One region of the Methylobacterium currus genome, then DNA from elsewhere that is predicted to be linked to it. Evidence: predicted binding sites of a transcription regulator. Region 1 holds the regulator's gene; each other region holds the start of a gene.

Evidence for each region. The regulator PhoB, encoded in region 1, activates phosphate uptake and scavenging genes when phosphate is short. The targets are predictions, from matches to a motif close to TGTCATNNANCTGTCAT.
Region 2: a site for PhoB is predicted at 4,802-4,818, ahead of DA075_RS28600 (YdcH family protein). Genes of this name have one in related genera too.
Region 3: a site for PhoB is predicted at 2,682-2,698, ahead of DA075_RS27515 (UDP-2,3-diacylglucosamine diphosphatase). Genes of this name have one in related genera too.

The regions. Positions count from the first base shown of each region.
Region 1 is NZ_CP028843.1:2,843,816-2,850,980, forward strand. It holds gene pstS (phosphate ABC transporter substrate-binding protein PstS) at 1-762, shown strand, start outside; gene pstC (phosphate ABC transporter permease subunit PstC) at 985-1,962, shown strand; gene pstA (phosphate ABC transporter permease PstA) at 2,002-2,910, shown strand; gene pstB (phosphate ABC transporter ATP-binding protein PstB) at 2,939-3,751, shown strand; gene phoU (phosphate signaling complex protein PhoU) at 3,832-4,551, shown strand; gene phoB (phosphate regulon transcriptional regulator PhoB) at 4,622-5,323, shown strand; gene DA075_RS13310 (hypothetical protein) at 5,674-5,886, opposite strand; gene DA075_RS13315 (DUF305 domain-containing protein) at 6,068-6,313, shown strand; gene DA075_RS13320 (DUF3750 domain-containing protein) at 6,377-7,165, opposite strand, start outside.
Region 2 is NZ_CP028843.1:6,215,715-6,222,879, forward strand. It holds gene DA075_RS28580 (PLP-dependent cysteine synthase family protein) at 1-242, shown strand, start outside; gene DA075_RS28585 (hypothetical protein) at 655-1,272, opposite strand; gene DA075_RS28590 (substrate-binding domain-containing protein) at 1,626-2,639, shown strand; gene DA075_RS28595 (acyl-CoA synthetase) at 2,805-4,451, shown strand; gene DA075_RS28600 (YdcH family protein) at 4,605-4,787, opposite strand; gene DA075_RS28605 (YdcH family protein) at 5,003-5,221, shown strand; gene purE (5-(carboxyamino)imidazole ribonucleotide mutase) at 5,345-5,842, shown strand; gene DA075_RS28615 (5-(carboxyamino)imidazole ribonucleotide synthase) at 5,839-6,939, shown strand.
Region 3 is NZ_CP028843.1:6,002,373-6,009,537, reverse strand. It holds partial or broken gene DA075_RS38435 (MFS transporter) at 1-487, shown strand, start outside; gene DA075_RS27520 (glycosyltransferase family 4 protein) at 636-1,739, opposite strand; gene DA075_RS27515 (UDP-2,3-diacylglucosamine diphosphatase) at 1,736-2,635, opposite strand; gene DA075_RS27510 (DMT family transporter) at 2,902-3,885, shown strand; gene thiE (thiamine phosphate synthase) at 4,018-4,722, shown strand; gene thiD (bifunctional hydroxymethylpyrimidine kinase/phosphomethylpyrimidine kinase) at 4,719-5,552, shown strand; gene DA075_RS27495 (helix-turn-helix domain-containing protein) at 5,747-6,367, shown strand; gene DA075_RS27490 (ABC-type transport auxiliary lipoprotein family protein) at 6,705-7,165, opposite strand, start outside.

The DNA.
Region 1 (7,165 bases):
TTCCCGACCGTGATGGGCGGCGTCGTCCCGGTGGTGAACATCCAGGGCGTGAAGACCGGCGAGGTCAAGCTCACCGGCGAGGTCCTGGCCGAGATCTACCAGGGCAAGATCAAGAAGTGGTCGGACCCGAAGATCGCCAAGCTCAACGAGGGCGTGAAGCTCCCCGACGCGCCGATCACCGCGGTCTACCGGTCGGACGCGTCCGGCACCACCAACATCTTCACCACCTACCTGTCGGACGTGTCGCCGGCCTGGAAGTCCGAGCTCGGCGCCTCGACCACGGTCAGCTGGCCGACCGGCCAGGGCGGCAAGGGCAACGAGGGCGTCACCGCCGTCGTCAAGCAGGTCCCGAACGCCATCGGCTACGTCGAGTACGCCTACGCCAAGCAGAACAACCTGCCGGTCGCCCTGATCCAGAACAAGGACGGCCAGTTCCCGCTGCCGGGCGACGAGGCCTTCCAGGCCGCCGCCGCCAACGCCGACTGGAAGGCCGCTCCCGGCTTCGGCATCTCGCTGACCAACCAGGCGGGCGCCAAGGCCTGGCCGATCACCGCCGCGACCTTCATCCTGGTCCACAAGAACCCGGCCGACGCGGCCCGCACCGCCGAGGTGCTGAAGTTCTTCCGCTGGGCCTACAAGAGCGGCGACAAGATGGCCTCCGATCTCGACTACGTGCCGCTGCCCGACAAGGTCGTGGGCCAGGTCGAGGACGAGTGGAAGACGGTCGTCGGCAAGGACGGCAAGCCCGTCCTCGGCATGTAACCCGGTCGGTCCGACCCTCTAGAACCGGGAGGGCGGGAATCCCGCTCTCCCACTTCCGCCGGCGCAGGATGCGGCGAGGCCGGGCGACCGCGCCCGGCCTCGCCGCTCCCGGGCCCGCGCGGCGCTTGAGGAAAGCCGAGATCCCGCCGCCCGCCGGATCGCGTCCGACTCGCCTCGATCCGCCGAGCGCGCTAGAGGCCGCTCACTCCAAGGGAAACCCGGATGGTCGCGTTGTCTGAGAACGTCGCTGTGGCGGCGAGGCCCGAAATCGCCCGCCGCGCCCCCCCAAGCCCCGTGGGCGACCGCATCTTCCGCGCCGCCGCCCTCGCGTCGGCGCTGCTCGTGCTGCTGGTGCTCGCCGGCATCCTCGCCTCGATCGCCTATGGCGGCTGGCCCGCCTTCCAGGCCTTCGGCCCGGGCTTCCTCGTCTCCAGCGCCTGGAATGTCGGGCGCGAGGAATACGGCGCGCTCGTCGCCATCATCGGCACCCTCGTGTCGGCGCTGCTCGCCCTCGTCATCGGCGTGCCGATCTCGCTCGGCATCGCGATCTACCTGACCCAGCTCTGCCCCGGCTGGGCCCGCCGCCCGGTCTCGATGACGATCGAGCTGCTCGCCGCGGTGCCGAGCATCATCTACGGCATGTGGGGCCTGTTCATCTTCGCGCCGCTCTTCGCGCGCTTCGTGCAGATCCCGGTCTCGAACGTCGTCGAGGGCATGCCGATCGTCGGCAGCCTGTTCTATGCCCAGGTGCCCTCCGGCGTCGGCGTCCTCACCGCCGGCATCATCCTGGCGATCATGATCGTGCCCTTCGTCGCCTCGATCACCCGCGACATGCTGGACCAGATCCCGACCGTCCTGCGCGAGAGCGCCTACGGCATCGGCTGCACCACCTGGGAGGTCGTGCGCCACGTCCTGATCCCGCAGGCCTCGGTCTCGATCATCGGGGCGATCATGCTGGGCCTCGGCCGCGCGCTCGGCGAGACGATGGCGGTCACCTTCGTGATCGGCAACGCCAACCGCCTCTCGGCCTCGATCTTCGATCCGGGCTCGACCATCGCCTCGCGCATCGCCAACGAGTTCAACGAGGCCGACGGCCTGCAGCTCAGCTCGCTGATGGCGCTCGGCTGCATCCTGTTCGTCGTCACCTTCATCGTGCTCATCATCGCCCGGCTGCTGGTGCGCCGCGCGAAGGTGGCCTGATCCCAAGATCGTCTCAAGATCATCGCAGGACACCTCCCGATGAACGCCTCCCCCGCCGCGGTCCAGGGCTCCGCCCCCGCCGCTCCCGCCCCGCAGGAATGGGGCCGGGTCCGCGCCGGCCGCCGCACCGCCGACAAGCTCCTGATCGTGTCCTGCACCGTCGCGACCGCGCTCGGCGCGGTGGTGCTCGGCTCGATCCTGCTGATGCTCATCATCGAGGGCGTGCGCGGCTTCACGCCGGCCCTGTTCACCCAGGTCACCCCCGGCCCCGGCTCCGAGGGCGGCGGCATCGCCAACGCGATCCTCGGCAGCCTGGTGATGACGGCGCTCGGCATCGCGGTGGCCACGCCCGTCGGCGTGCTGGCCGGGACCTACCTCGCCGAGTACGGCCGCACCTCGAAGCTCGCCGACATGATCCGCTTCCTCAACGACATCCTGCTCTCGGCGCCCTCGATCCTGATCGGCCTGTTCGTCTACACCCTGATGGTGCGGCCGATGGGCGGCTATTCGGGCTGGGCCGGCGGCGTGGCGCTCGCCATCATCGCGACGCCGGTGATCGTGCGCACCACCGAGGACATGCTGCGCCTGGTGCCCGGCACCCTGCGCGAGGCCGGCGCGGCGCTCGGCGCCCCGTTGTCGATCGTGATCCGCAGCGTCACCTGGCGGGCGGCGCAGTCCGGCATCGTCACCGGCGTGCTCCTCGCGCTCGCCCGCATCGCCGGCGAGACCGCGCCGCTGCTCTTCACCGCGCTCAACAACAATTCCTGGTTCAGCCCCAACCTGATGGGCGGCGTCGCGAACCTGCCGGTGATGATCTACCAGTTCGCGTTGTCTCCTTACGAGAACTGGCGCCAGCTGGCCTGGGCCGGCGCGCTCCTCATCACCGTCACCATCCTGGGCCTGTCGATCGTGGCCCGCCTCGTCCTGAGCGGCCCGAAGGGGCGCTGACCGTCATACCCTGCTTGGAGACAACCCGATGAGCGCCACCGCCACCGCCGTGCCGGTCGTGGGCCAGAGCACGGCCGACGAGTCCGCCCCGATCCGCCTCGCCGTCAAGGACCTGAGCTTCTACTACGGCGACTTCAAGGGGTTGAAGAACATCAACCTCAACTTCCTCGACCGCCAGGTCACGGCGCTGATCGGGCCGTCGGGCTGCGGCAAGTCTACCCTGCTGCGGACCTTCAACCGCATCTACAGCCTCTATCCGGACCAGCGCGCCGAGGGGCAGATCCTGCTCGACGGCCGCAACATCCTGGATCCGTCGATCGACCTCAACGAGCTGCGCGCCCGGGTCGGCATGGTGTTCCAGAAGCCGACCCCGTTCCCGATGTCGATCTACGACAACATCGCGTTCGGCATCCGGCTCTACGAGCGCCTCGGCAAGGCCGACCTCGACAACCGCGTCGAGGAGGCCCTGCGCAAGGGCGCGCTGTGGGACGAGGTGAAGGACAAGCTCAAGCAGTCCGGCATGGGCCTGTCCGGCGGCCAGCAGCAGCGCCTCTGCATCGCCCGCACGGTGGCGCAGCGCCCGGAAGTGATCCTGTTCGACGAGCCGACCTCGGCCCTCGACCCGATCTCGACCGGCCGCATCGAGGAGCTGATCGAGCAGCTGCGGACCGAGTTCACCATCGCCATCGTCACCCACAACATGCAGCAGGCGGCGCGCATCTCGCAGTTCACCGCCTTCATGTATCTCGGCGAGCTGATCGAGTTCGGGCCGACCAACCGGCTGTTCATGAACCCGTCGAAGCGCCAGACTCAGGACTACATCACCGGCCGGTTCGGCTGAGACCCGACGCCTCGTTGCGCCGGCCCGGCCCGGGCCGGTGCTGACCGTAAGCTCCACCTCATCGCGGGGAGTCACCCCTCATGTCGAGCCACATCGTCACCTCCTACGATCAGGAGCTGCAGAACCTGCGGCGCAGCATCGCCGAGATGGGCGGCATCGCCGAGAAGATGGTGGCCGATTCCGGCCAGGCGCTCCTGCGCCGCGACGCCGCCCTCGCCCAGGCGGTGATCGCCGTCGACCAGCGCCTCGACGGGCTGCAGCGCGAGATCGAGGAGAAGGCCATCCTCCTCATCGCCAAGCGCCAGCCGATGGCGGTGGACCTGCGCGAGACGATCTCGGCGATCCGCGTCTCGGGCGATCTCGAGCGCATCGGCGACCTCGCCAAGAACGTCGCCAAGCGCGTCGTCGCCATCGCCGACCAGGTCCAGCTGCAGAAAGTCGTCGTCGGCGTGGAGCACATGAACGAGCTGGTCCAGGGCCAGCTCAAGGACGTGCTCGACGCCTACGCCACCCAGGACACCGTCGCCGCCCTCGACGTCTGGGCCCGGGACGGCGGCATCGACGCGCTCTACACCTCGCTGTTCCGCGAGCTCCTGACCTACATGATGGAGGATCCGCGCAACATCACGTTCTGCACGCACCTCCTGTTCTGCGCCAAGAACGTCGAGCGCATCGGCGACCACACCACCAACATCGCCGAGACCATCCACTATCTCGCCACCGGCGAGACGCTGCCGACCGACCGTCCCAAGAACGACGGCTCGAGCTTCGCCACCCTCGATCCCCAGCCGGAGGCCTGACGGGTCGGCCCGCGCCCGGGCTCGACCCCGGCCCGGGCCACCCTCCGGCCCCCTGCCCGAAGTGCCCCGCATGAGTACCCGTATCCTGATCGTCGAGGACGAGGAGGCGCTGACCCTCCTCCTGCGCTACAACCTCGAGGCCGAGGGCTTCGAGGTCGACGCCGTCGCCCGGGGCGACGAGGCGGATATCCGCCTGCGCGAGCAGGTGCCCGACCTCGTCCTCCTCGACTGGATGATGCCGGGCCTGTCCGGCATCGAATTGTGCCGGCGCATCCGCGCCCGCCGCGAGACCGAGCGGCTGCCGGTCATCATGCTGACGGCGCGGGGCGAGGAGGGCGACCGGGTGCGGGGCCTGGCCACCGGCGCCGACGACTACATCGTCAAGCCGTTCTCGGTGCCCGAGCTTCTGGCGCGGGTGCGGGCGCTCCTGCGCCGGTCCAAGCCCGCCCACGTCGCCGACCTCCTGGTCGCCGGCGACATCGAGCTCGACCGGGTCAGCCACCGCGTCCGCCGCGACGGGCGCGAGCTGCATCTCGGCCCGACCGAGTTCAAGCTGCTCGAATTCCTGATGCAGAGCCCAGGAAGGGTCTTCTCGCGCGAGCAGCTTCTCGACGGGGTCTGGGGCCACGACGTCTATATCGACGAGCGCACCGTCGACGTGCATATCGGCCGCCTGCGCAAGGCGATCAACCGCGGCCGCGACGCCGACCCGATCCGCACCGTTCGCGGCTCCGGCTATTCCTTCGACGAGATGTTCGCACACGAGCCGTGAGGGCCAGCTTCGCGGTCGCTTGCGCGGAACCGACGCTTCGGCTGCTCACCGGCCCGGTGACCCGCGCGGGTCGGACGCCGAGCGGATGCCTCGCTCCGATTGGTTCTCCCACCTGCGCCCTCATCCGAGAGCCTGTTCGAGTTGGCCAACCGAACCGATACCCTCCTCGTCATCCCGACGCTCGCCGAAACGCGAGAGCCCGGATCCATGACTGCCGACGGCGCAAGACCGAGCGGAAAGCCTTCCGCCTCTTCCTGAGTCGTCAGCGCTGAGGGATCCCGGCTTTCGCTACGCGGCCCCGGGATGACCGGGAGGGGATGGAAGTGGAGAAAGATCCATCGAACAGGCTCTCAGGCCAGCCGCGGCTCCGGAACCGGGCGCGACCGCAGCACCGGGGCCACGGCGTCCCGCTCGTCCTGATGCGCTTCCCGCGCGGCGAGCGGCAGCTCGACCGGCGGAAACAGGTCCTGCAGCCCGCGCGAGACGCCGGTGAGGACCGGGGCGAACGAGCCGGCAAGCGGGGAAGGGGCCGCGTCGGCCTTGACGAATCGGGAGCTGGACATGGGGCAGTGCGAACCTCGGGGCCAGTCTCAACGCACCGCACCATGGTTTGGTTCACGGCCGGCGTTCCGATGATCCTCGGATCCGCACATCGATGCGAAGGCGCAACGTAGGCCGTCGTGGCGCGCAGGACCCGTCACGGATGGGGTGAGGAAGGACCTCGCGCAGGAGCGATCCGTCACGATGCTCGTCCGGCCCTTCGCAGACGCCACGGTTTGGCGCGCCGCCCTGCCCGGGCTTCTCCGCAGCGCCTTCTCGGCCCTGGTGAGCCGCCACCATGCCGGCGCCGTGCGGATGGTCGATCAGGCCGTGGGCCAGGCCGGCGACCCGTGGGTGCGCCCCCTCTCCCGCACCATCCGCCACCAGCGGCGCGGGGAGACCGGCCTGATCACGGGGCTCCGGGTCTCGCGGCGGCGGCTCGCAACCTGATGCTGCCGAATGGCCAGGTTTCGGGGGGGCGTGCGCGGCCCGGCCGGGCCGTGAGGATCCCGCTCAGCTCCGCGCCGTCGGGGCGATCAGGGTCTCGGTCGCACCGGCCGGATCCATGCCGATGCGGCCCCAGCCCGGCAGCTTCAGGGCCGGGCGGCGCAGGTCGAGTCCCGCCACCGCGCCGAGGATGTTCACCTCGATCCCCTCGACCCAGCCGAGGGTGAGGCCGAGATAGCCGCGGGCCGAGAGCTGCAAACCGGTGCGGCTCGGCGTCCGGGCGATCAGGCGCTCCGAAAAATCCTTGCCGAGGGCCGTCGGTGGCAGCGCCACCGCGAGGTCCGGCACCGCCCGCAGCACGTGGGCCACGAAGGTGTTGGAGTTCGGCCCCGGCCAGGCGCTGTAGCTGCCGGCCTTGGCATACGGATAGGCTGCGACCGCCGCGTGGATGCGCGGCACGGCCCGCGCCGCCGCCTCGCCGTCGAGGGCGAGCACCACCTGCGGCGGGTTGCCGAACCAGCGCGCATCGGCCGCGTAGGCGTCCTTGCGCACCGGCAGGCCCCACCCGACGACGTCGTAGCGGGTGTAGCGCGACGCGCCCGCCTCCTTGACGACGATCCAGGTGTGATGGGCGAAGATGCCCCGCCAGCGTCCGACCCGGGCAGCGTAGATCCGCACGCTCGCCTCCGGCGCGGCCGTGGCGGCGGGCAGGAGCCGGGCGCTCGACCAGTCGGCGGTGGTCCAGTCGGGGGCGAGGTCGTCGCGGCTCCACCACCACAGGGCGTGGGCGGCGAGCGGCAGCAGGAACAGGAGGATGAGCGCGAGCACGAGCGTGCGCGCGAGCCAGGCCAGGGC
Region 2 (7,165 bases), 3.2 Mb from region 1:
TCGTTGACGCGTTCCTCCCGTGTGAGACCCACGAGGCGCGAGCGGCGGCGCGGACGCTCGCGCGCGAGGAGGGCCTGTTCGCGGGCCCCTCCTCCGGCGCGGTCCTGCACGCTGCCACCGTCCTCGCCGGACGGCGGGAGCATGCCGGGCAAACGATCGTCGCGATCTTCGCCGATAGCGGCGAGCGCTATCTGTCCCAGGATGCTGCGCGCGATGCGGCGACGGCGGCCGAACGGCCCTAAGCAGATTTCGCAAGAGCGGTGGCCGGTTTTGCGGCAAAAATCTGCGACAAAACAAGACTCCAAGCGGACGAAGCGTGGGCCTGCCAACGCAAGTCTGCTTAGGAGCGCCGCCCCCGGCGCGATGCGGTCGAAGGCCCCGTCCCGGCGCTCTCGCCTCGGGCGAGGCACGGCGTCCTCCCTGCGCTCGTCGAGCGGCCCTCGCCGATCAGGCGCATCGGGCTGAGACGGCGAAGCGCCGAGGCTCGCCATCTGCGCCAAGCCTGCCGCTGCCGCCACGAATCAGGCCTCGCCCCCAGGGCCCTGGCATCCGGACGGCAAGAGGTACGCGGCGCAGATGCCGGCCGCCGATCAGGCCATCCGCGGACCGGCAACGACCCCCGTCCCGGGGCCAGTGGCGATCCGCGCAGCAGGATCACCGCAGCGGCAGCACGCGGACCCGGCGATGCTCCCCCAGACGCGACGGGGTCCCGACCGGCTCGGCGAGCCCGATTTCCTGCAGAGGAGCGAGCGCGGCGATGATCTTGACGTGGCTGGTCCGGGTGAGGACCGACGCACGATCGACGTCGAGGGAGACGATGCCGTCCGGGTCGCTGCCGCAGGCGCAGAGCACCAAATAGGTCTTCAGCGCCGCGAGGTTGGGCGTCTTCCGGCAGGTGAGGCGATGCAGGGCGGTCATCGGAGCGCCGAATGGCAGCCCGAGGACGAGGCAGGCCGCGGCGTCCCACGGGCGCAGGCCGGCCAGCTGGTAGGCGATCGTCCCACCCGATCGATCGTCACAGGTGGTGACGAGGCCCTGATCGAGGAGCGCCTTCTTGCCGGCGCAGATCAGCGGGTCCGAGAGGCCGGACAGAGCGGCGATCCGCTCGTAGGACAGAAGGATCGGCGCCGGATCGCTGCCGGCTGCATCCTGGCTTACGACCAGGGTGAGATAGAGCTTGAGCGCCGCGATCGAGCGGCCGAGATAACCGGCATCGGCCCGGAAGGCGCGCAGGCCGCCGGCACGGATCCACTCCGCCGGCAGGGGGACCACCCGGCCTCCACGCGCCCTCCCCGCGGGCGTCACGGCCGTCCGCCGATCGGGCCGGGCGCGGGCCGGATTCCGCGGCGGGGGGAGAAGCTCCGGATGCATCATGCGGTCGTCTGCGTCCCTGCGGGCCTCGCAGCCGAGGCGCACCGGCATGAAGCCGGCGCACGCTCCGTGCCGAGCGCCAGGCTATCGGCGGTACGATGCCGTTACAGACGCATCAATAAAACGTATGCTTCCAATACGGAGAGAGCTTTGCCGCAGATGCCGGACCGGGCCGCGCCCCCCGTCATGCTCGGCGGAGGGCCGTCCCCGGGGCTCAGACGCGGCAGGCGGACGAACACGACAAGGGGCTCGCCATGACGATACCGGCCGATGACGGTCCTGCGGTCGGGCTCGGGCTCGGCGGCTCGCTGCGGATCGGGCAGGCGCGCATCGCCGTCGCCGACACCTTCGCGCTGCTGCGCGCCATCGCCCGGACCGGCTCGGTGCAGGGCGCGGCCACCGAGATCGGCCTGTCCTACCGCGCCGCCTGGGAGCGCGTCCGGGCGCTTGAGGCGGCGGTCGGCTGGCCGCTCGTGCGCAAGACCCGCGGCTACGGCACCACGCTGACCGAGACCGGCGCCGCCCTGCACGACGCCCTGGCGAGCGCGGCCGCGGGCCTGGCCCAGCCGCTCGCCCGCGAGGCGCGGGCAATGCAGGCCCGCCTCGCCGCGCTGCTCCACCATCCGCGGCGCCTCACGGTGGCGGCGAGCCACGACCCCCTGCTGATGGAGGGGCTGGCGCAGTGGGGCGAGGCCGAGATCGCCGTGATGGGCAGCCGGGACGCGGTGGTGCAGCTCATGGACGGGCGGGCCGACGCGGCGGGCTTCCATTGCGGGGCGATCGCGCCGGAAGCGGCCGGCCCGCCCTTCTCCGACCTCGTCGCCGATCCCGCCTTCCGGGTGCGTCCGCTCTTCGCGCGCGAGCAGGGATGGCTGGTCGCCGCCGGCAACCCGCTCGGCCTGGAGACGCCCGACGACCTGCGCGCCAAGAAAGCCCGCTTCGTCAACCGGCAGAAGGGCTCGGGCACCCGGGCCTGGTTCGACCGCCTGCTCGCCGGGACCGGAATCCGTCCCGAGGAGATCGCCGGCTACGGATTGGAGGAATTCACCCATCAGGCGGTGGCGGCGGTGATCGCGTCGGGTGCGGCCGATGCGGGCTTGGGCGCCCGGGCGGCGGCGGAACGGTTCGGGCTCGGCTTCGTGCCGGTCGGCTGGGAGGTCTACCATCTCGCCGCCAGCGCCTCGCTGCCGGGAGACGGGCTCGACCGCGTGCAGGCGCTGCTGGGCGAGCGGATCGGGGATGTTCCGGGATATCGCCTGCCGGGGTGACGGGCGGCAGGGCGCCCGCGCAAGCCTCCGCCGAAGCGGGTGCCGCGGGTCCGAAGGTCGAGCGGCGGGCGTCGATCGCCGCGCTTGATTCGACCGAAGGTCCGATCATCATGCCGCAAGGGGCGTGCGACACCGCTCCCCGTGCCCCACCCGGAGAGTGCCGCCATGACCGTCCCCTCGCCCGCCCCCTCGATGATCTACGACCACGGCCTCGACCGGAACCCGGCCAATCACCAGCCGCTCACGCCCCTCACCTTCCTGGAGCGGGCGGCGACCGTCTTCCCCGACCACACGGCCGTGATCCATGGAAGCCTGACGCGCAGCTACCGCGACCTCTACGCCCGCTGCCGGCGCCTCGCCTCGGCCTTGAGGGCCCGCGGCATCGGGCGGGGCGACACGGTGGCGGTGATGCTGGCCAACACCCCGGCGATGATCGAATGCCATTACGGGGTGCCGATGGCCGGCGCGGTGCTCAACACCCTCAACACCAGGCTCGACGCCGCGGTCATCGCCTTCTGCCTCGACCACGGCGAGGCCAAGGTGGTGATCACCGACCGGGAATTCGCCCGCATCATGGGACCGGCCTTAGGCCAGGCCGGCGTCACGCCGCTGGTGATCGACTACGACGACCCCGACTATGACGGCCCGGGCGAGCGCCTCGGCGCGGTCGAGTACGAGGCCTTCCTCGCCGAGGGCGATCCTGCTTACGCCTGGGCGATGCCGGGCGACGAGTGGGACGCGATCACCCTCAACTACACGTCCGGCACCACCGGCGACCCGAAGGGCGTGGTCTACCACCATCGCGGCGCGTCGCTGCTCGCCGTCGGCAACGTGGTGGCGGGCAATCTCGGCCGGCACCCGGTCTATCTGTGGACCCTGCCGATGTTCCACTGCAACGGCTGGTGCTTCCCCTGGACCCTGTCGGTGGTGGCCGGCACCCATGTCTGCCTGCGGCAGGTCCGGGCGAAGGCCATGTACGACGCCATCGCGGATCACGGCGTCACGCATCTCTGCGGCGCGCCGATCGTGATGTCCCTCCTCATCAACGCGCCGGAGGCCGAGCGGCGGGCGCTGCCGCGCCGGGTCTCGTTCCTCACCGCGGCGGCGCCGCCGCCGGAGGCCGTGCTCGCCGGCATGGCCGAGGCCGGGTTCGACGTCACCCACGTCTACGGGCTGACCGAGACCTACGGCCCGGCGGTGGTGAACGAGTGGCACGCCGACTGGGACGGCTTGAGCAAGGACGAGCAGGCGGCCCGCAAGGCGCGCCAAGGCGTGCGCTACCCGCCGCTCGAAGCCCTCGACGTGCTCGACCCCGAGACGATGCAGCCGGTCCCGGCCGACGGCGAGACCCTCGGCGAGGTGATGTTCCGCGGCAACGTGGTGATGCGCGGCTACCTCAAGAACCCGAAGGCCACCGAGGACGCCTTCCGGGGCGGCTGGTTCCATTCGGGCGATCTCGGGGTGAAGCACCCGGACGGCTACATCCAGCTCAAGGACCGCTCGAAGGACATCATCATCTCCGGCGGCGAGAACATCTCGTCGATCGAGGTCGAGGAAGCCCTGTTCAAGCATCCGGCGGTGGCGGCGGCCGCGGTGGTGGCCAAGCCCGACGAGAAATGGGGCGAGTGCCCTTGCGCCTTCGTGGAGCTGAAGGGCTCCGAGATGGTCTCGGCCGAGGAGCTGATCGGCTGGTGCCGCCAGTCGCTCGCCGGCTTCAAGGTGCCCAAGCACGTGGTCTTCACCGAGCTGCCGAAGACCTCGACCGGCAAGGTGCAGAAATTCGTGCTGCGGGAGATGGCCAAGGCCTTGTGACGGGCGCCGTGACGGGGCTGCGGGGCCTTCCGGCCGGGGGCTCTCCTCGGGGGGCCCCGCCGCTCTCTTCGTCACGCCCGGATCGAAGCGATGCCGGGATCAGGGGCCGCCGCGCCGAACGCTGGCGCGGCGGCGCAAGAGGATTTTTCTGGGCTAGTGCATCACGCGGGTGGACGTCCGCAGGCGACTGATCTCATCCTTCAAGTGAAGCTTTCGCCGTTTAAGCTCTACAATTCGCAAGTCGTCGGTGGAGAGGTGGGTGATTGCGTCCTGGATCTCACGCTCCAGGGCTTCGTGCTTACGCTCGAGCTCGGAGAGATGCGTGTGCAGCGACATCAGCCATTGCCTCCTGTCATGTAGGTGACACACCCAGCCTGCCACAGCCCGCGGCGCGTGTCGAAGGTATTTGTTGCTGCACCTGCGTCATGCACCGCTGGGGCGGCGTGCCCGAGAGAGACGCTGCACAACCCCGCCGACTCCCGCACCGCACCCTTGCCGCAGGCCGGGCCCTGGTTCATGCTCCGCTCCATATCTCCAGGGCTGGGGCGGCGATGGCGTTCGAGTTGAGTGCGGAATCGGCGGCGGAATTCGAGAGCGAGTTGTCGCGGCTCCGGGAAGAGCATCGCGACCTCGACGACGCGATCGAGGCCCTGTCCGGGGTCATGGCCGGCGACCGCCTGCAGCTTCAGCGCCTCAAGAAGCGCAAGCTGGCCCTTCGCGACCGCATCACCTTCCTGGAAGACCAGCTCACCCCGGACATCATCGCCTGACGCGCTCGGGCAGCCGGGCCGTTTGCGCCCTGCTTGCATGAACGCCGATGCGCCGCTACTGCGACAGGACCGGCTGCGGCCCGCTCGCGGCGTTGCAGCGCTTTCTAGAGGATGCGCTTGACGATGGCGGCAGCGCCCCCCGTCGCGGTGATCATGGGCAGCCAGTCGGACTGGGCCACGATGCGCCACGCCGCCGAGACCCTCGACGCGCTCGGCATTCCGTACGAGGCCCGCATCGTCTCGGCCCACCGCACTCCTGACCGGCTGGTCGCCTTCGCCAAGGGCGCGAAGGCCGCGGGGTTCCGCGTGGTGATCGCGGGCGCCGGGGGTGCGGCCCACCTGCCCGGCATGGCGGCCGCGATGACGCCGCTGCCGGTCTTCGGCGTGCCGGTCGAATCGAAGGCGCTCTCCGGCCAGGACAGCCTCCTGTCGATCGTGCAGATGCCGGCCGGTATCCCGGTCGGCACGCTGGCGATCGGCCGGGCCGGCGCCGTCAACGCGGCTTTGCTGGCCGCAGCCGTCCTGGCCCTGACCGACGACGATCTGGCCGTGCGCCTCGACGCCTGGCGCGCCCGCCAGAGCGCGGCGGTGGCCGAGCACCCGGATACGAGCGCCCCGTGAGCACGCCCCCTATCGCGCCCGGCGCGACCATCGGAATCATCGGCGGTGGCCAGCTCGGCCGCATGATCGCGGTCGCGGCGGCGCAGTACGGGCTGAAATGCCATATCTACTGCCCCGATCCCGACAGTCCGGCCTTCGAGGTGGCGGGCCGGCGCACGGTCGCGCCTTACGACGACGCGGCGGCGCTCATGGCCTTCGCCGAGTCCGTCGACGTGGTGACGTACGAGTTCGAGAACATTCCGAGCCAGACGGCCGAGATCCTGGCCGCGCGCCGGCCGCTGCATCCGAGCGCCTCGGCGCTGGCGACGACGCAGGACCGGTTGACCGAGAAGTCGTTCGTCGCCGGCCTCGGCATCCCGGTGGCGCCGTTCCGGGCGGTGGACGATGCCGCAGGGCTGGCCGACGCCGTGCGGGAGATCGGCCTGCCGGCGGTGCTGAAGACCCGGCGTTTCGGCTATGACGGCAAGGGGCAGGTGATGCTCCGCGACGCCGTCGCCGATCCCGCCGCCGTGATGGCCTCGTTGCGCGACCAGCCCTGCATCCTCGAAGGCTTCGTGCCGTTCGAGGCCGAGGTGTCGGTGGTGGCCGCCCGCAACGCGCAGGGGCGCTTCTCGGCCTTCAGCCCCTGCGCCAACGAGCACCGCCACCACATCCTCGCCCGCACGATCGTGCCGGCCCCCGGCATGGCGCCGGAGACCGCGGCGGACGCGACGGCGATCGCCCGCAGGATCGCGGACGCCCTCGACTATGTCGGCGTGCTGGCGGTGGAGATGTTCCTGGTGCGCGGAGCGGATGGCCGGGCGAGCGTGGTGGTCAACGAGATCGCCCCGCGGGTGCACAATTCCGGCCATTGGACCATCGAGGGGGCCGAGACCTCGCAATTCGCCCAGCACGTCCGGGCGATCTGCGGCTGGCCCTTGGGCAGCCCGGCCCTCACCGGCCGGTCGGTCGAGATGCTGAACCTGATCGGCGATCAGGCCGACGACTGGACCCGGATCCTCGCTGAGCCGGGGAGCCACCTGCACCTCTACGGCAAGGGCGAGGCGCGGTCCGGCCGCAAGATGGGCCACGTCACCCGGGTCACGACCGGTCCTTGAGCGACGCCGGAATCCGAGGGATCGGGTTCCGGATCCGCCCTCGCGGTGCGGCCTCCCGGCCACACACAGGCCCCGCGGCGCCTTTCCCTGCCCTAGCGGAGGCGCGAAGCCACACCTTCGCCACATCGGCCCGCACAAGCGTCGGGGACGCATCGCCCTTTAAGCTGGCGTTCACCCCGATCCGGAATGGTCGTCCGGCACCGGGACCGCGGCTTCGAGAGCGGCG
Region 3 (7,165 bases), 3.2 Mb from region 1:
GGCGAGCGGCTTCTTCACCTGGGGCTTCGCCCTCACCTTCATCATCCTGTTCGAGGCCGCGGGGCTCAACCATGCCGGCGCGCTGGCGGCGGCCTCCTTCATCGGCATCGCCCAATGGGCGGGGCGCATGGTCGATGTCCTCGGCGGCCGGCGCTGGTCGGGCTTCGTCCTCGGCCTCGCCGCCTATGCACTGTTCCCGCTGAGCTTCGTCGTCCTGCTGATGACCAGCACCTTCGCCGGCGCCATGCTCTTCGCCACGCTCTACGGCGTCGCCAGCGGCGTCGGTGCCATCACCCGCGCCACGCTCCCGTTGCAGATCTTCCCCTCCGGCACGTATGCGCGCGCCTCGGCGCGCCTGGCGGTGCCGCTCAACCTCTCCTTCGCCGCCGCGCCCCCGGTCTTCGCCGCCATCGTGACGAGGGCCGGTCCCCATGCCGCCCCGTGGCTGGTCCTGGCGATCTCGGTGGTGGCGTTCGGCCTCCTGTTCAGCTTGCGGCCGCGGGTCCGTCGCGTGGCGCAGGAACCACGGCCGAGCCTCGCGCTGAGGGTCGAATCACAGCGGCGCGCGCGATCGCGCCGCACGCATCCCGGGGTCGGGCGCCGAAGGCAGCCCGCCTGCGCGGTGCCCGGCTGCATTATCTCTCACCCACCCGCGGCAGCGGCGCCGGCGCCTCGCCCGGCAGCGGCAACCCGATCCGTCGGCGCCTTTGCGCCGTCGCGCCATCCGCATGGGCGGCCTCGATATTGCCGTAGAACTGGTCGGCGCTCGCTTCCCAGGTGTAGCGCAGGGCCTCCGTCCGGCAGGCCTCGCGCGGGATCGCGAGCGCCGCGCGGGCCGCGGCGCCGAGATCGGGGTCGAGAATTCCGACCGTGGTGCCGCCGATCACGTCGAGAGGGCCGGTCACCGGGTAGGCTGCCACCGGCAGGCCGCTCGCCAGCGCCTCGAGCAGGACGATGCCGAAGGTGTCGGTCAGGCTCGGGAAGACGAAGACGTCGCTCGCGGAATACACCCGCGCCAGCGCCTCGCCCGTCAGGGTGCCGAGGAAGCGCGCGCCGGGATCGATGCCGGACAGCCGCGCCCGGTCCGGCCCGTCGCCGACGACGAGCTTGGTCCCGGGCAGGTCGAGGCGCAGGAAGGTCTCGACGTTCTTCTCCACGGCGAGCCGCCCGACGAACAGGAAGAACGGCCGGGCCAGACCGGCGAGCGCGTCGGGCGGCGCCTCGCCGTCGCGGGGGCGGAAGAGGTCGGTGTCGACGCCGCGGGTCCAGCGCATCAGCCGGGTGAAGCCGCGCCCGGCGAGGTCGCGCTCCAGCGAGGGCGTGCTCACCATCGTGCCGCTCGCGGCGCCGTGGAAGCGGCGCAGCCAGGCATAGCTCCAGCGTTCCGGCACCGGCAGGCGGGCGGCGAGGTATTCGGGGAAGCGGGTATGGTAGCTGGTCGTGAAGGGGCGCCCCTGCGCCAGGCAGACCCGGCGGGTGGCGAGCCCGATCGGCCCCTCGGTGGCGATGTGGACGTGGGTCGGGGCGAGGCTCGGGAAGCGGGCCGCGACGCCGCGGGCGGTGACCAGGGAGAGCCGGATCTCGGAATAACCCGGCAGCGGCACGCTGGCGAACTCGAGGGGCGTCAGCATCACCGGGTCGTGGCCACGCCGGCGCCCCGCCGCGACCATGTGCTCGAGGGAGCGGACGACGCCGTTGACCTGCGGGTGCCAGGCATCGGTCGCGACGAGGAGCCTCACGCGACGGCCCGGGTGCTGTGAGGGCCGGCGCCGGGGGCCGGGGAGGCGGGCAGGGAGTTGCGCGCGGCGGGCGCCAGCTCTTCGACCAGGGTGGCCGGGCGGCTGCGCGAGGTGAGGGGCGTGGGGGCCTCGGCGTGGGCGCGCTTCCACTCGGCGAAGCGGATCACCTCCATCGTGCCGTCGTAATGCTCGACGACCGCCGTGCAGGATTCCACCCAGTCGCCGGTGTTGAGGTAGTGCATGTCGCCGACCATGCGGCTCGCCGCATGATGGATATGGCCGCAGATCACCCCGTCGGCCTCGGCCCGCCGGGCCTCGGCGATCAGGAATTCCTCGAACCGGCCGATGAAGTTGACGGCGTTCTTCACCTTCAGCTTGGCCCAGGCCGACAGCGACCAGTAGGTCAGGCCGAGGCGCCGGCGCACCCAGTTGAGATGGGTGTTGACGAACAGCGCCGCCGTGTAGGCGCCGTCGCCGAGCAGAGCCAGCCAGCGGGCATGGCGCACCACGAGATCGAACTGGTCGCCGTGGATGACGAGGTAGCGCTTGCCGTCCGCCGCCTCGTGCAGCACCTGATCCTGGATCTCGATGCCGCCGAAATGCATGTCGAGGAAGTCGCGCAGGAACTCGTCGTGGTTGCCCGGCACGTAGACCAGGCGAGATCCCTTGCGCACCTTCCGAAGCAGCTTCTGCACGACGTCGTTATGCGCCTGCGGCCAGTACCAGCCCGAGCGCAGCTTCCAGCCGTCGACGATGTCGCCGACCAGGTAGATCTCGTCGGCATCCACTTCGCGCATGAAGTCGAGCAGCAGCTCGGCCTGGCAGCCCTTGGTCCCCAGATGGATATCCGAGAGGAACAGGGTTCGCACGCGCAGCGCGTCGGCGTCCTCGGCCACGTGCAATCTCCTTGGCGGCGTCTCGCGCCAGCCAAACCCTATTCGCGTATCACTTTGATGACGTGGACGTCGCACACGGAACCTTGGCCGGGGATCGGGACTCGAATTCGTTTGCGGAGGCTTAATCCACATCATGCGGATTGCGCAGGTCAGGCGCCCGCACCGGCCTCTACCTCGGCCGTGGCGATTCGTGGTTCTGAACCATTGCCCCGTCGCGTTCCCGCGGCCGCGGCCACTTTCCCGACCTTGAGAAAAGCGCCCCGCCCATGGCAGCCCCCCTCGTCGTCCCCGGCCGGTCGGTCACCGGATCTGGCGCGTCGGGGCGCGCGGCCGCCCGGCCCTATCTCGGCATCGGGCTCAAGGTTCTGTCGGCCCTCGCCTTCACGCTGATGTCCGCCGGGGTCAAGACGCTGGCCGACCGGTTCCCGACCGGCGAGATCGTGTTCTTCCGCTCCTTCATCGCGATCGCGCCGCTGCTGATGTGGCTGCGCTGGCAGGGCGGCGTGCGGGAGGCGGTGGCGACCCGGAACCTCAAGGGCCACGTGCTGCGCAGCATCATCGGCGCCTGCGGCATGTTCGCGGGCTTCGCCGGCCTCTCGTTCCTGCCGCTCTCCGACGCCGTGGCGATCGGCTACGCCTCGCCGCTCCTCGTGGTGGTGCTGGCCGCGATCGTGCTGCACGAGCGGGTCCAGGCCTATCGCTGGGCCGGCGTCTCCGTCGGCTTCCTCGGCGTGCTGATCACGCTCGCCCCGCACCTCGAATTCGGCGGGGCCGGCGGTGGCGGGTCGACGGGCGCGCTGTTCGCGATCCTGGCGGCGGGCTGCTCGGCGGCGGCGACGATCCAGGTGCGCAAGCTCACCGGCACCGAGCGCACCGGCGCCATCGTGCTGTACTTCTTCCTGTTCACCTCGCTCCTCGGCCTCTCGACCCTGGTCCTGGGCTGGCGGATGCCCGGCTGGTCGGATCTGGCGCTGTTCGTGGTCGTCGGCGTCCTCGGCGGCATCGGCCAGATCCTGCTCACCGAGAGCTACCGCCACGGCGACGCCTCGCTGGTCGCGCCCTTCGAGTACACCACCATGCTGTGGTCGGTGCTGATCGGCTGGTTCGTGTTCGGCCAGCTCCCCACGGCCTCGATCGCGCTCGGCGGCGGCATCGTGGCGGCGGCCGGCGTGTTCGTGGTCTGGCGCGAGCGGCGCCTGGTGGTGGAGCGGGCCCGCGAGGCGGCAGCCGGAGGGGCGCGGGCCGGCTGATCACGGGCCGTTGACGCCCGCGCTCGCTCGCCCTTACTCCGGGGGGCATGCATATCGGCCCGCAGCCCCGGGCCCAGCAGGGAAGCGCTCCATGCCCGCACGCCCCCGCCCGCCCGCACCGGGAGCCCGCCCGTGAAGCCTGACGGTGGGCACGCGGCCGTGCCGGTCGATCTGCGGCTCTACGGCCTCCTCGATGTCGGGGTCTGCGGCGGCGACGCCGATCACCTCGCCCGGATGGCGGCGGAGGCGGCGGCCGGGGGCTGCACCCTGCTGCAATACCGCGAGAAGACCATTGCCAACGCCCGCGAGACCGTCGCGCGCCTGCGCCGGATCCACGCGGCGCTTCAGGGGAGCGGCGTGCCGCTCCTCGTCAACGACCGGGTGGATCTCGCGCTCGCCGCCGGCGTCGAGGGCGTGCATCTCGGCCAGGAGGACCTGCACCCGGCCGACGCTAAGCGGCTTCTGCCCCGCGGGGCGATCGTCGGGCTCACCGTCAAGAATGCCGCCCAGGCCGACGAGCTCTACCGGCTGCCGGTGGATTACGCCTGCATCGGCGGCGTCTTTTCCACCACCAGCAAGGACAACCCGGACCCGCCGGTCGGGCTCGACGGGCTCAACCGCATCGTCTTCCGGGCGCGCCTCGCCCGCGGCGCCGGCCTGCCGGTCGGGGCGATCGCCGGGATCGACCGCAGCAACGCCGCCGCGACGATCGGGGCGGGCGCGGACGGAATCGCGCTGATCTCGGCGTTGTTCGGCACCGGCCGCGACGTCGAGGCGCGGGCGCGCGACCTGCGCGCCGTGATCGACGGGGCCCTCGCGGCGAGAGGCGCGGCATGAGCGGGCTCGGGACGATATCGGGGTCCGGCAGGATCGCCGTCACGATCGCGGGTTCGGATTCCGGCGGCGGCGCGGGCATCCAGGCCGACCTCAAGACCTTCTCGGCCCTCGGCGTCTACGGCGCCAGCGTGATCACCGCGCTCACCGCCCAGAACACCCGCGGCGTGCAGGCGATCCACGACGTCGACCCGGAATTCGTCGCCCGTCAGATCGAGAGCGTCTTCACCGACCTCGACGTGAGGGCGGTGAAGATCGGCATGCTGTCGCGCTCGGCCGTGATCGCCGCGGTGGCGGAAAACCTCGCCCGCTACGCCGCCGGCCTGCCCCTGGTGCTGGATCCGGTGATGGTGGCGACGAGCGGCGACCGGCTGCTCGCCGACGACGCCGTCGAGGCCCTGCGCCGCAAGCTCCTGCCCCATGCCGCGGTGCTGACGCCGAACCTGCCGGAAGCCGCGGTGCTGCTCGGGGAGGGGGTCGCCGGCACCGAGGCGGCGATGCTCGACCAGGGGCGGCGCCTCCTGGCGCTCGGCCCCCGCGCGGTGCTGATGAAGGGCGGCCACGGGGCGGGGCCTACGAGCGTCGATCTCCTGGTCGGGCCGGATGACCGCATCTTGCGCCTCGAAGGCCCGCGGATCGCGACGCGCAACACCCACGGCACCGGCTGCACCCTCTCGGCGGCCCTCGCCGCCGGTCTCGCCCGCGGCCTGGCTCTGCCAGACGCAGCCCGGGAGGCCAAGACGTACCTGACCGCCGCGCTCGCCGCGTCGGAGCGGCTGCGGGTCGGGCACGGCAACGGGCCGGTGCACCACTTCCACGCCTGGTGGAGCTGAGACGGTGGCGCCGTCGAACGGCCCCTTTCGAAGGGATCGGCCAAGCCCCGGGCAGCGATGCGTCATCCCGCCGGAATCGGCCCGCGCGGCCGCATGAACTCTTGCGCGCTCCGGGCGATTGCGTTTGATGGAGCGTACGGGCGTTCGGATTGCGGAACGCTGCGCGGTGATTCAGTGGGATTCAAGGGCGGGCGATGGGCGTCGAGCGGGGGCGGGAACGCCCCAAGGATCTGATGACCGGGGCGCAGGTGCTGTCGGGGCAGCTCGGCAAGACCATCCAGCGCCTGCGCAAGGCCTATAACCTGTCGCTGTCGGAACTGGCCGAACAGTCCGGCGTCGCGAAGTCGATCATCAGCCAGATCGAGCGCAACGAGACCAACCCGACGCTGGCGACGATCTGGCGCCTGAGCCAGGCCCTCGACGTCTCGATCGAGCGGGTGCTCGCCACCGGCGACGAGGAACCCTTCATCGAGAAGTCGTCCCGGGCCGACACGCCGATCCTCGTCTCCGATGACGGCCGGATGCGGCTCGCCATCATCGGCTGGATCAAGACCGTCGAGTGGCTGCAATGGTACGACCTCTCGGCCGATCCCGGCGGGGTGCTCGATTCCGATGCCCACCAGCGCGGCTCGGTCGAGTGCCTGTCGGTCACCGAGGGCGAGTTCGAGGTCGACGTGGCCGGCGCGGTGCAGCGGGCCCGGGCCGGCGAGACCCTGCGCTACCGCTGCGACCGGCCCCACACCGTGCGCTGCGTCAGCGAGGGGACGGGGCGGGCCTTCATGGTGGTGATCATGAAGGCGGCTGTGATGGAGTGAGGGCCTGAGGATTCAGGCGGCCTGACCCGCCTCTCCGGGCCCCGCTCGACGACACCGGCTTTCCTCGGCGCGTCGATGTCGGCCCGCGGCGCTTGACCGGCCCTCCCGGCGACCCCGGTGGTCACCGCCCTCCTACGGCCTCCGAACCGCTCTCCCAACGCTCGAACTCATCCCGAGGTGCTGACGCTTGCGGCAGCGTCGAAAGGGGCACCGGTGATTTCGGAGACTTCCCGTGCCCTCCTTCGAGGCCAACCGATCGTCGATCGGCCGGCACCTCAGGACGAGGTCGAGGATGGGACGGAGGGATACGGCACGCTCCCGGCGGGAGCGGGCAAGCTCAACCCCCGGCGTTGATCCATCGCACCAGATCCGCCAGCACCAGCGACAACGCCCGGTCGAGGCCGTTCGCCGCCACCCCGGCGTTCACCTCCGCCACCGGGACGCGGGCCTGGAACACCTTGGCCGCCACGACCGTGCCGGTGCTCTCCTGGATCAGCTTGGCTGAGAGGTCGACCACCGCCTCGCGGGTGCCCGCATGGATGTCGAAGGACCGCAGCTCGGTGATCAGCACCGTGTCGGCCGCGACCTTGTCGCCGGGGCGGCTGACCGACTTGAGGCGGTTGGCGTTCTCGAGGCTCTGGATCAGCCGGGTCTGGACCAGCCGGGGCAGCCGGTCCGCCCATTGGCCGCCACCGAGATAGGACACCGCGCCGCCGGGCTCGCGCACGATGATCCGGTCGGCCTCGAAGGGCTGCAGCCCGACCGGCTCCGCCACCACGATCGAGCGCCGCGCCGCGC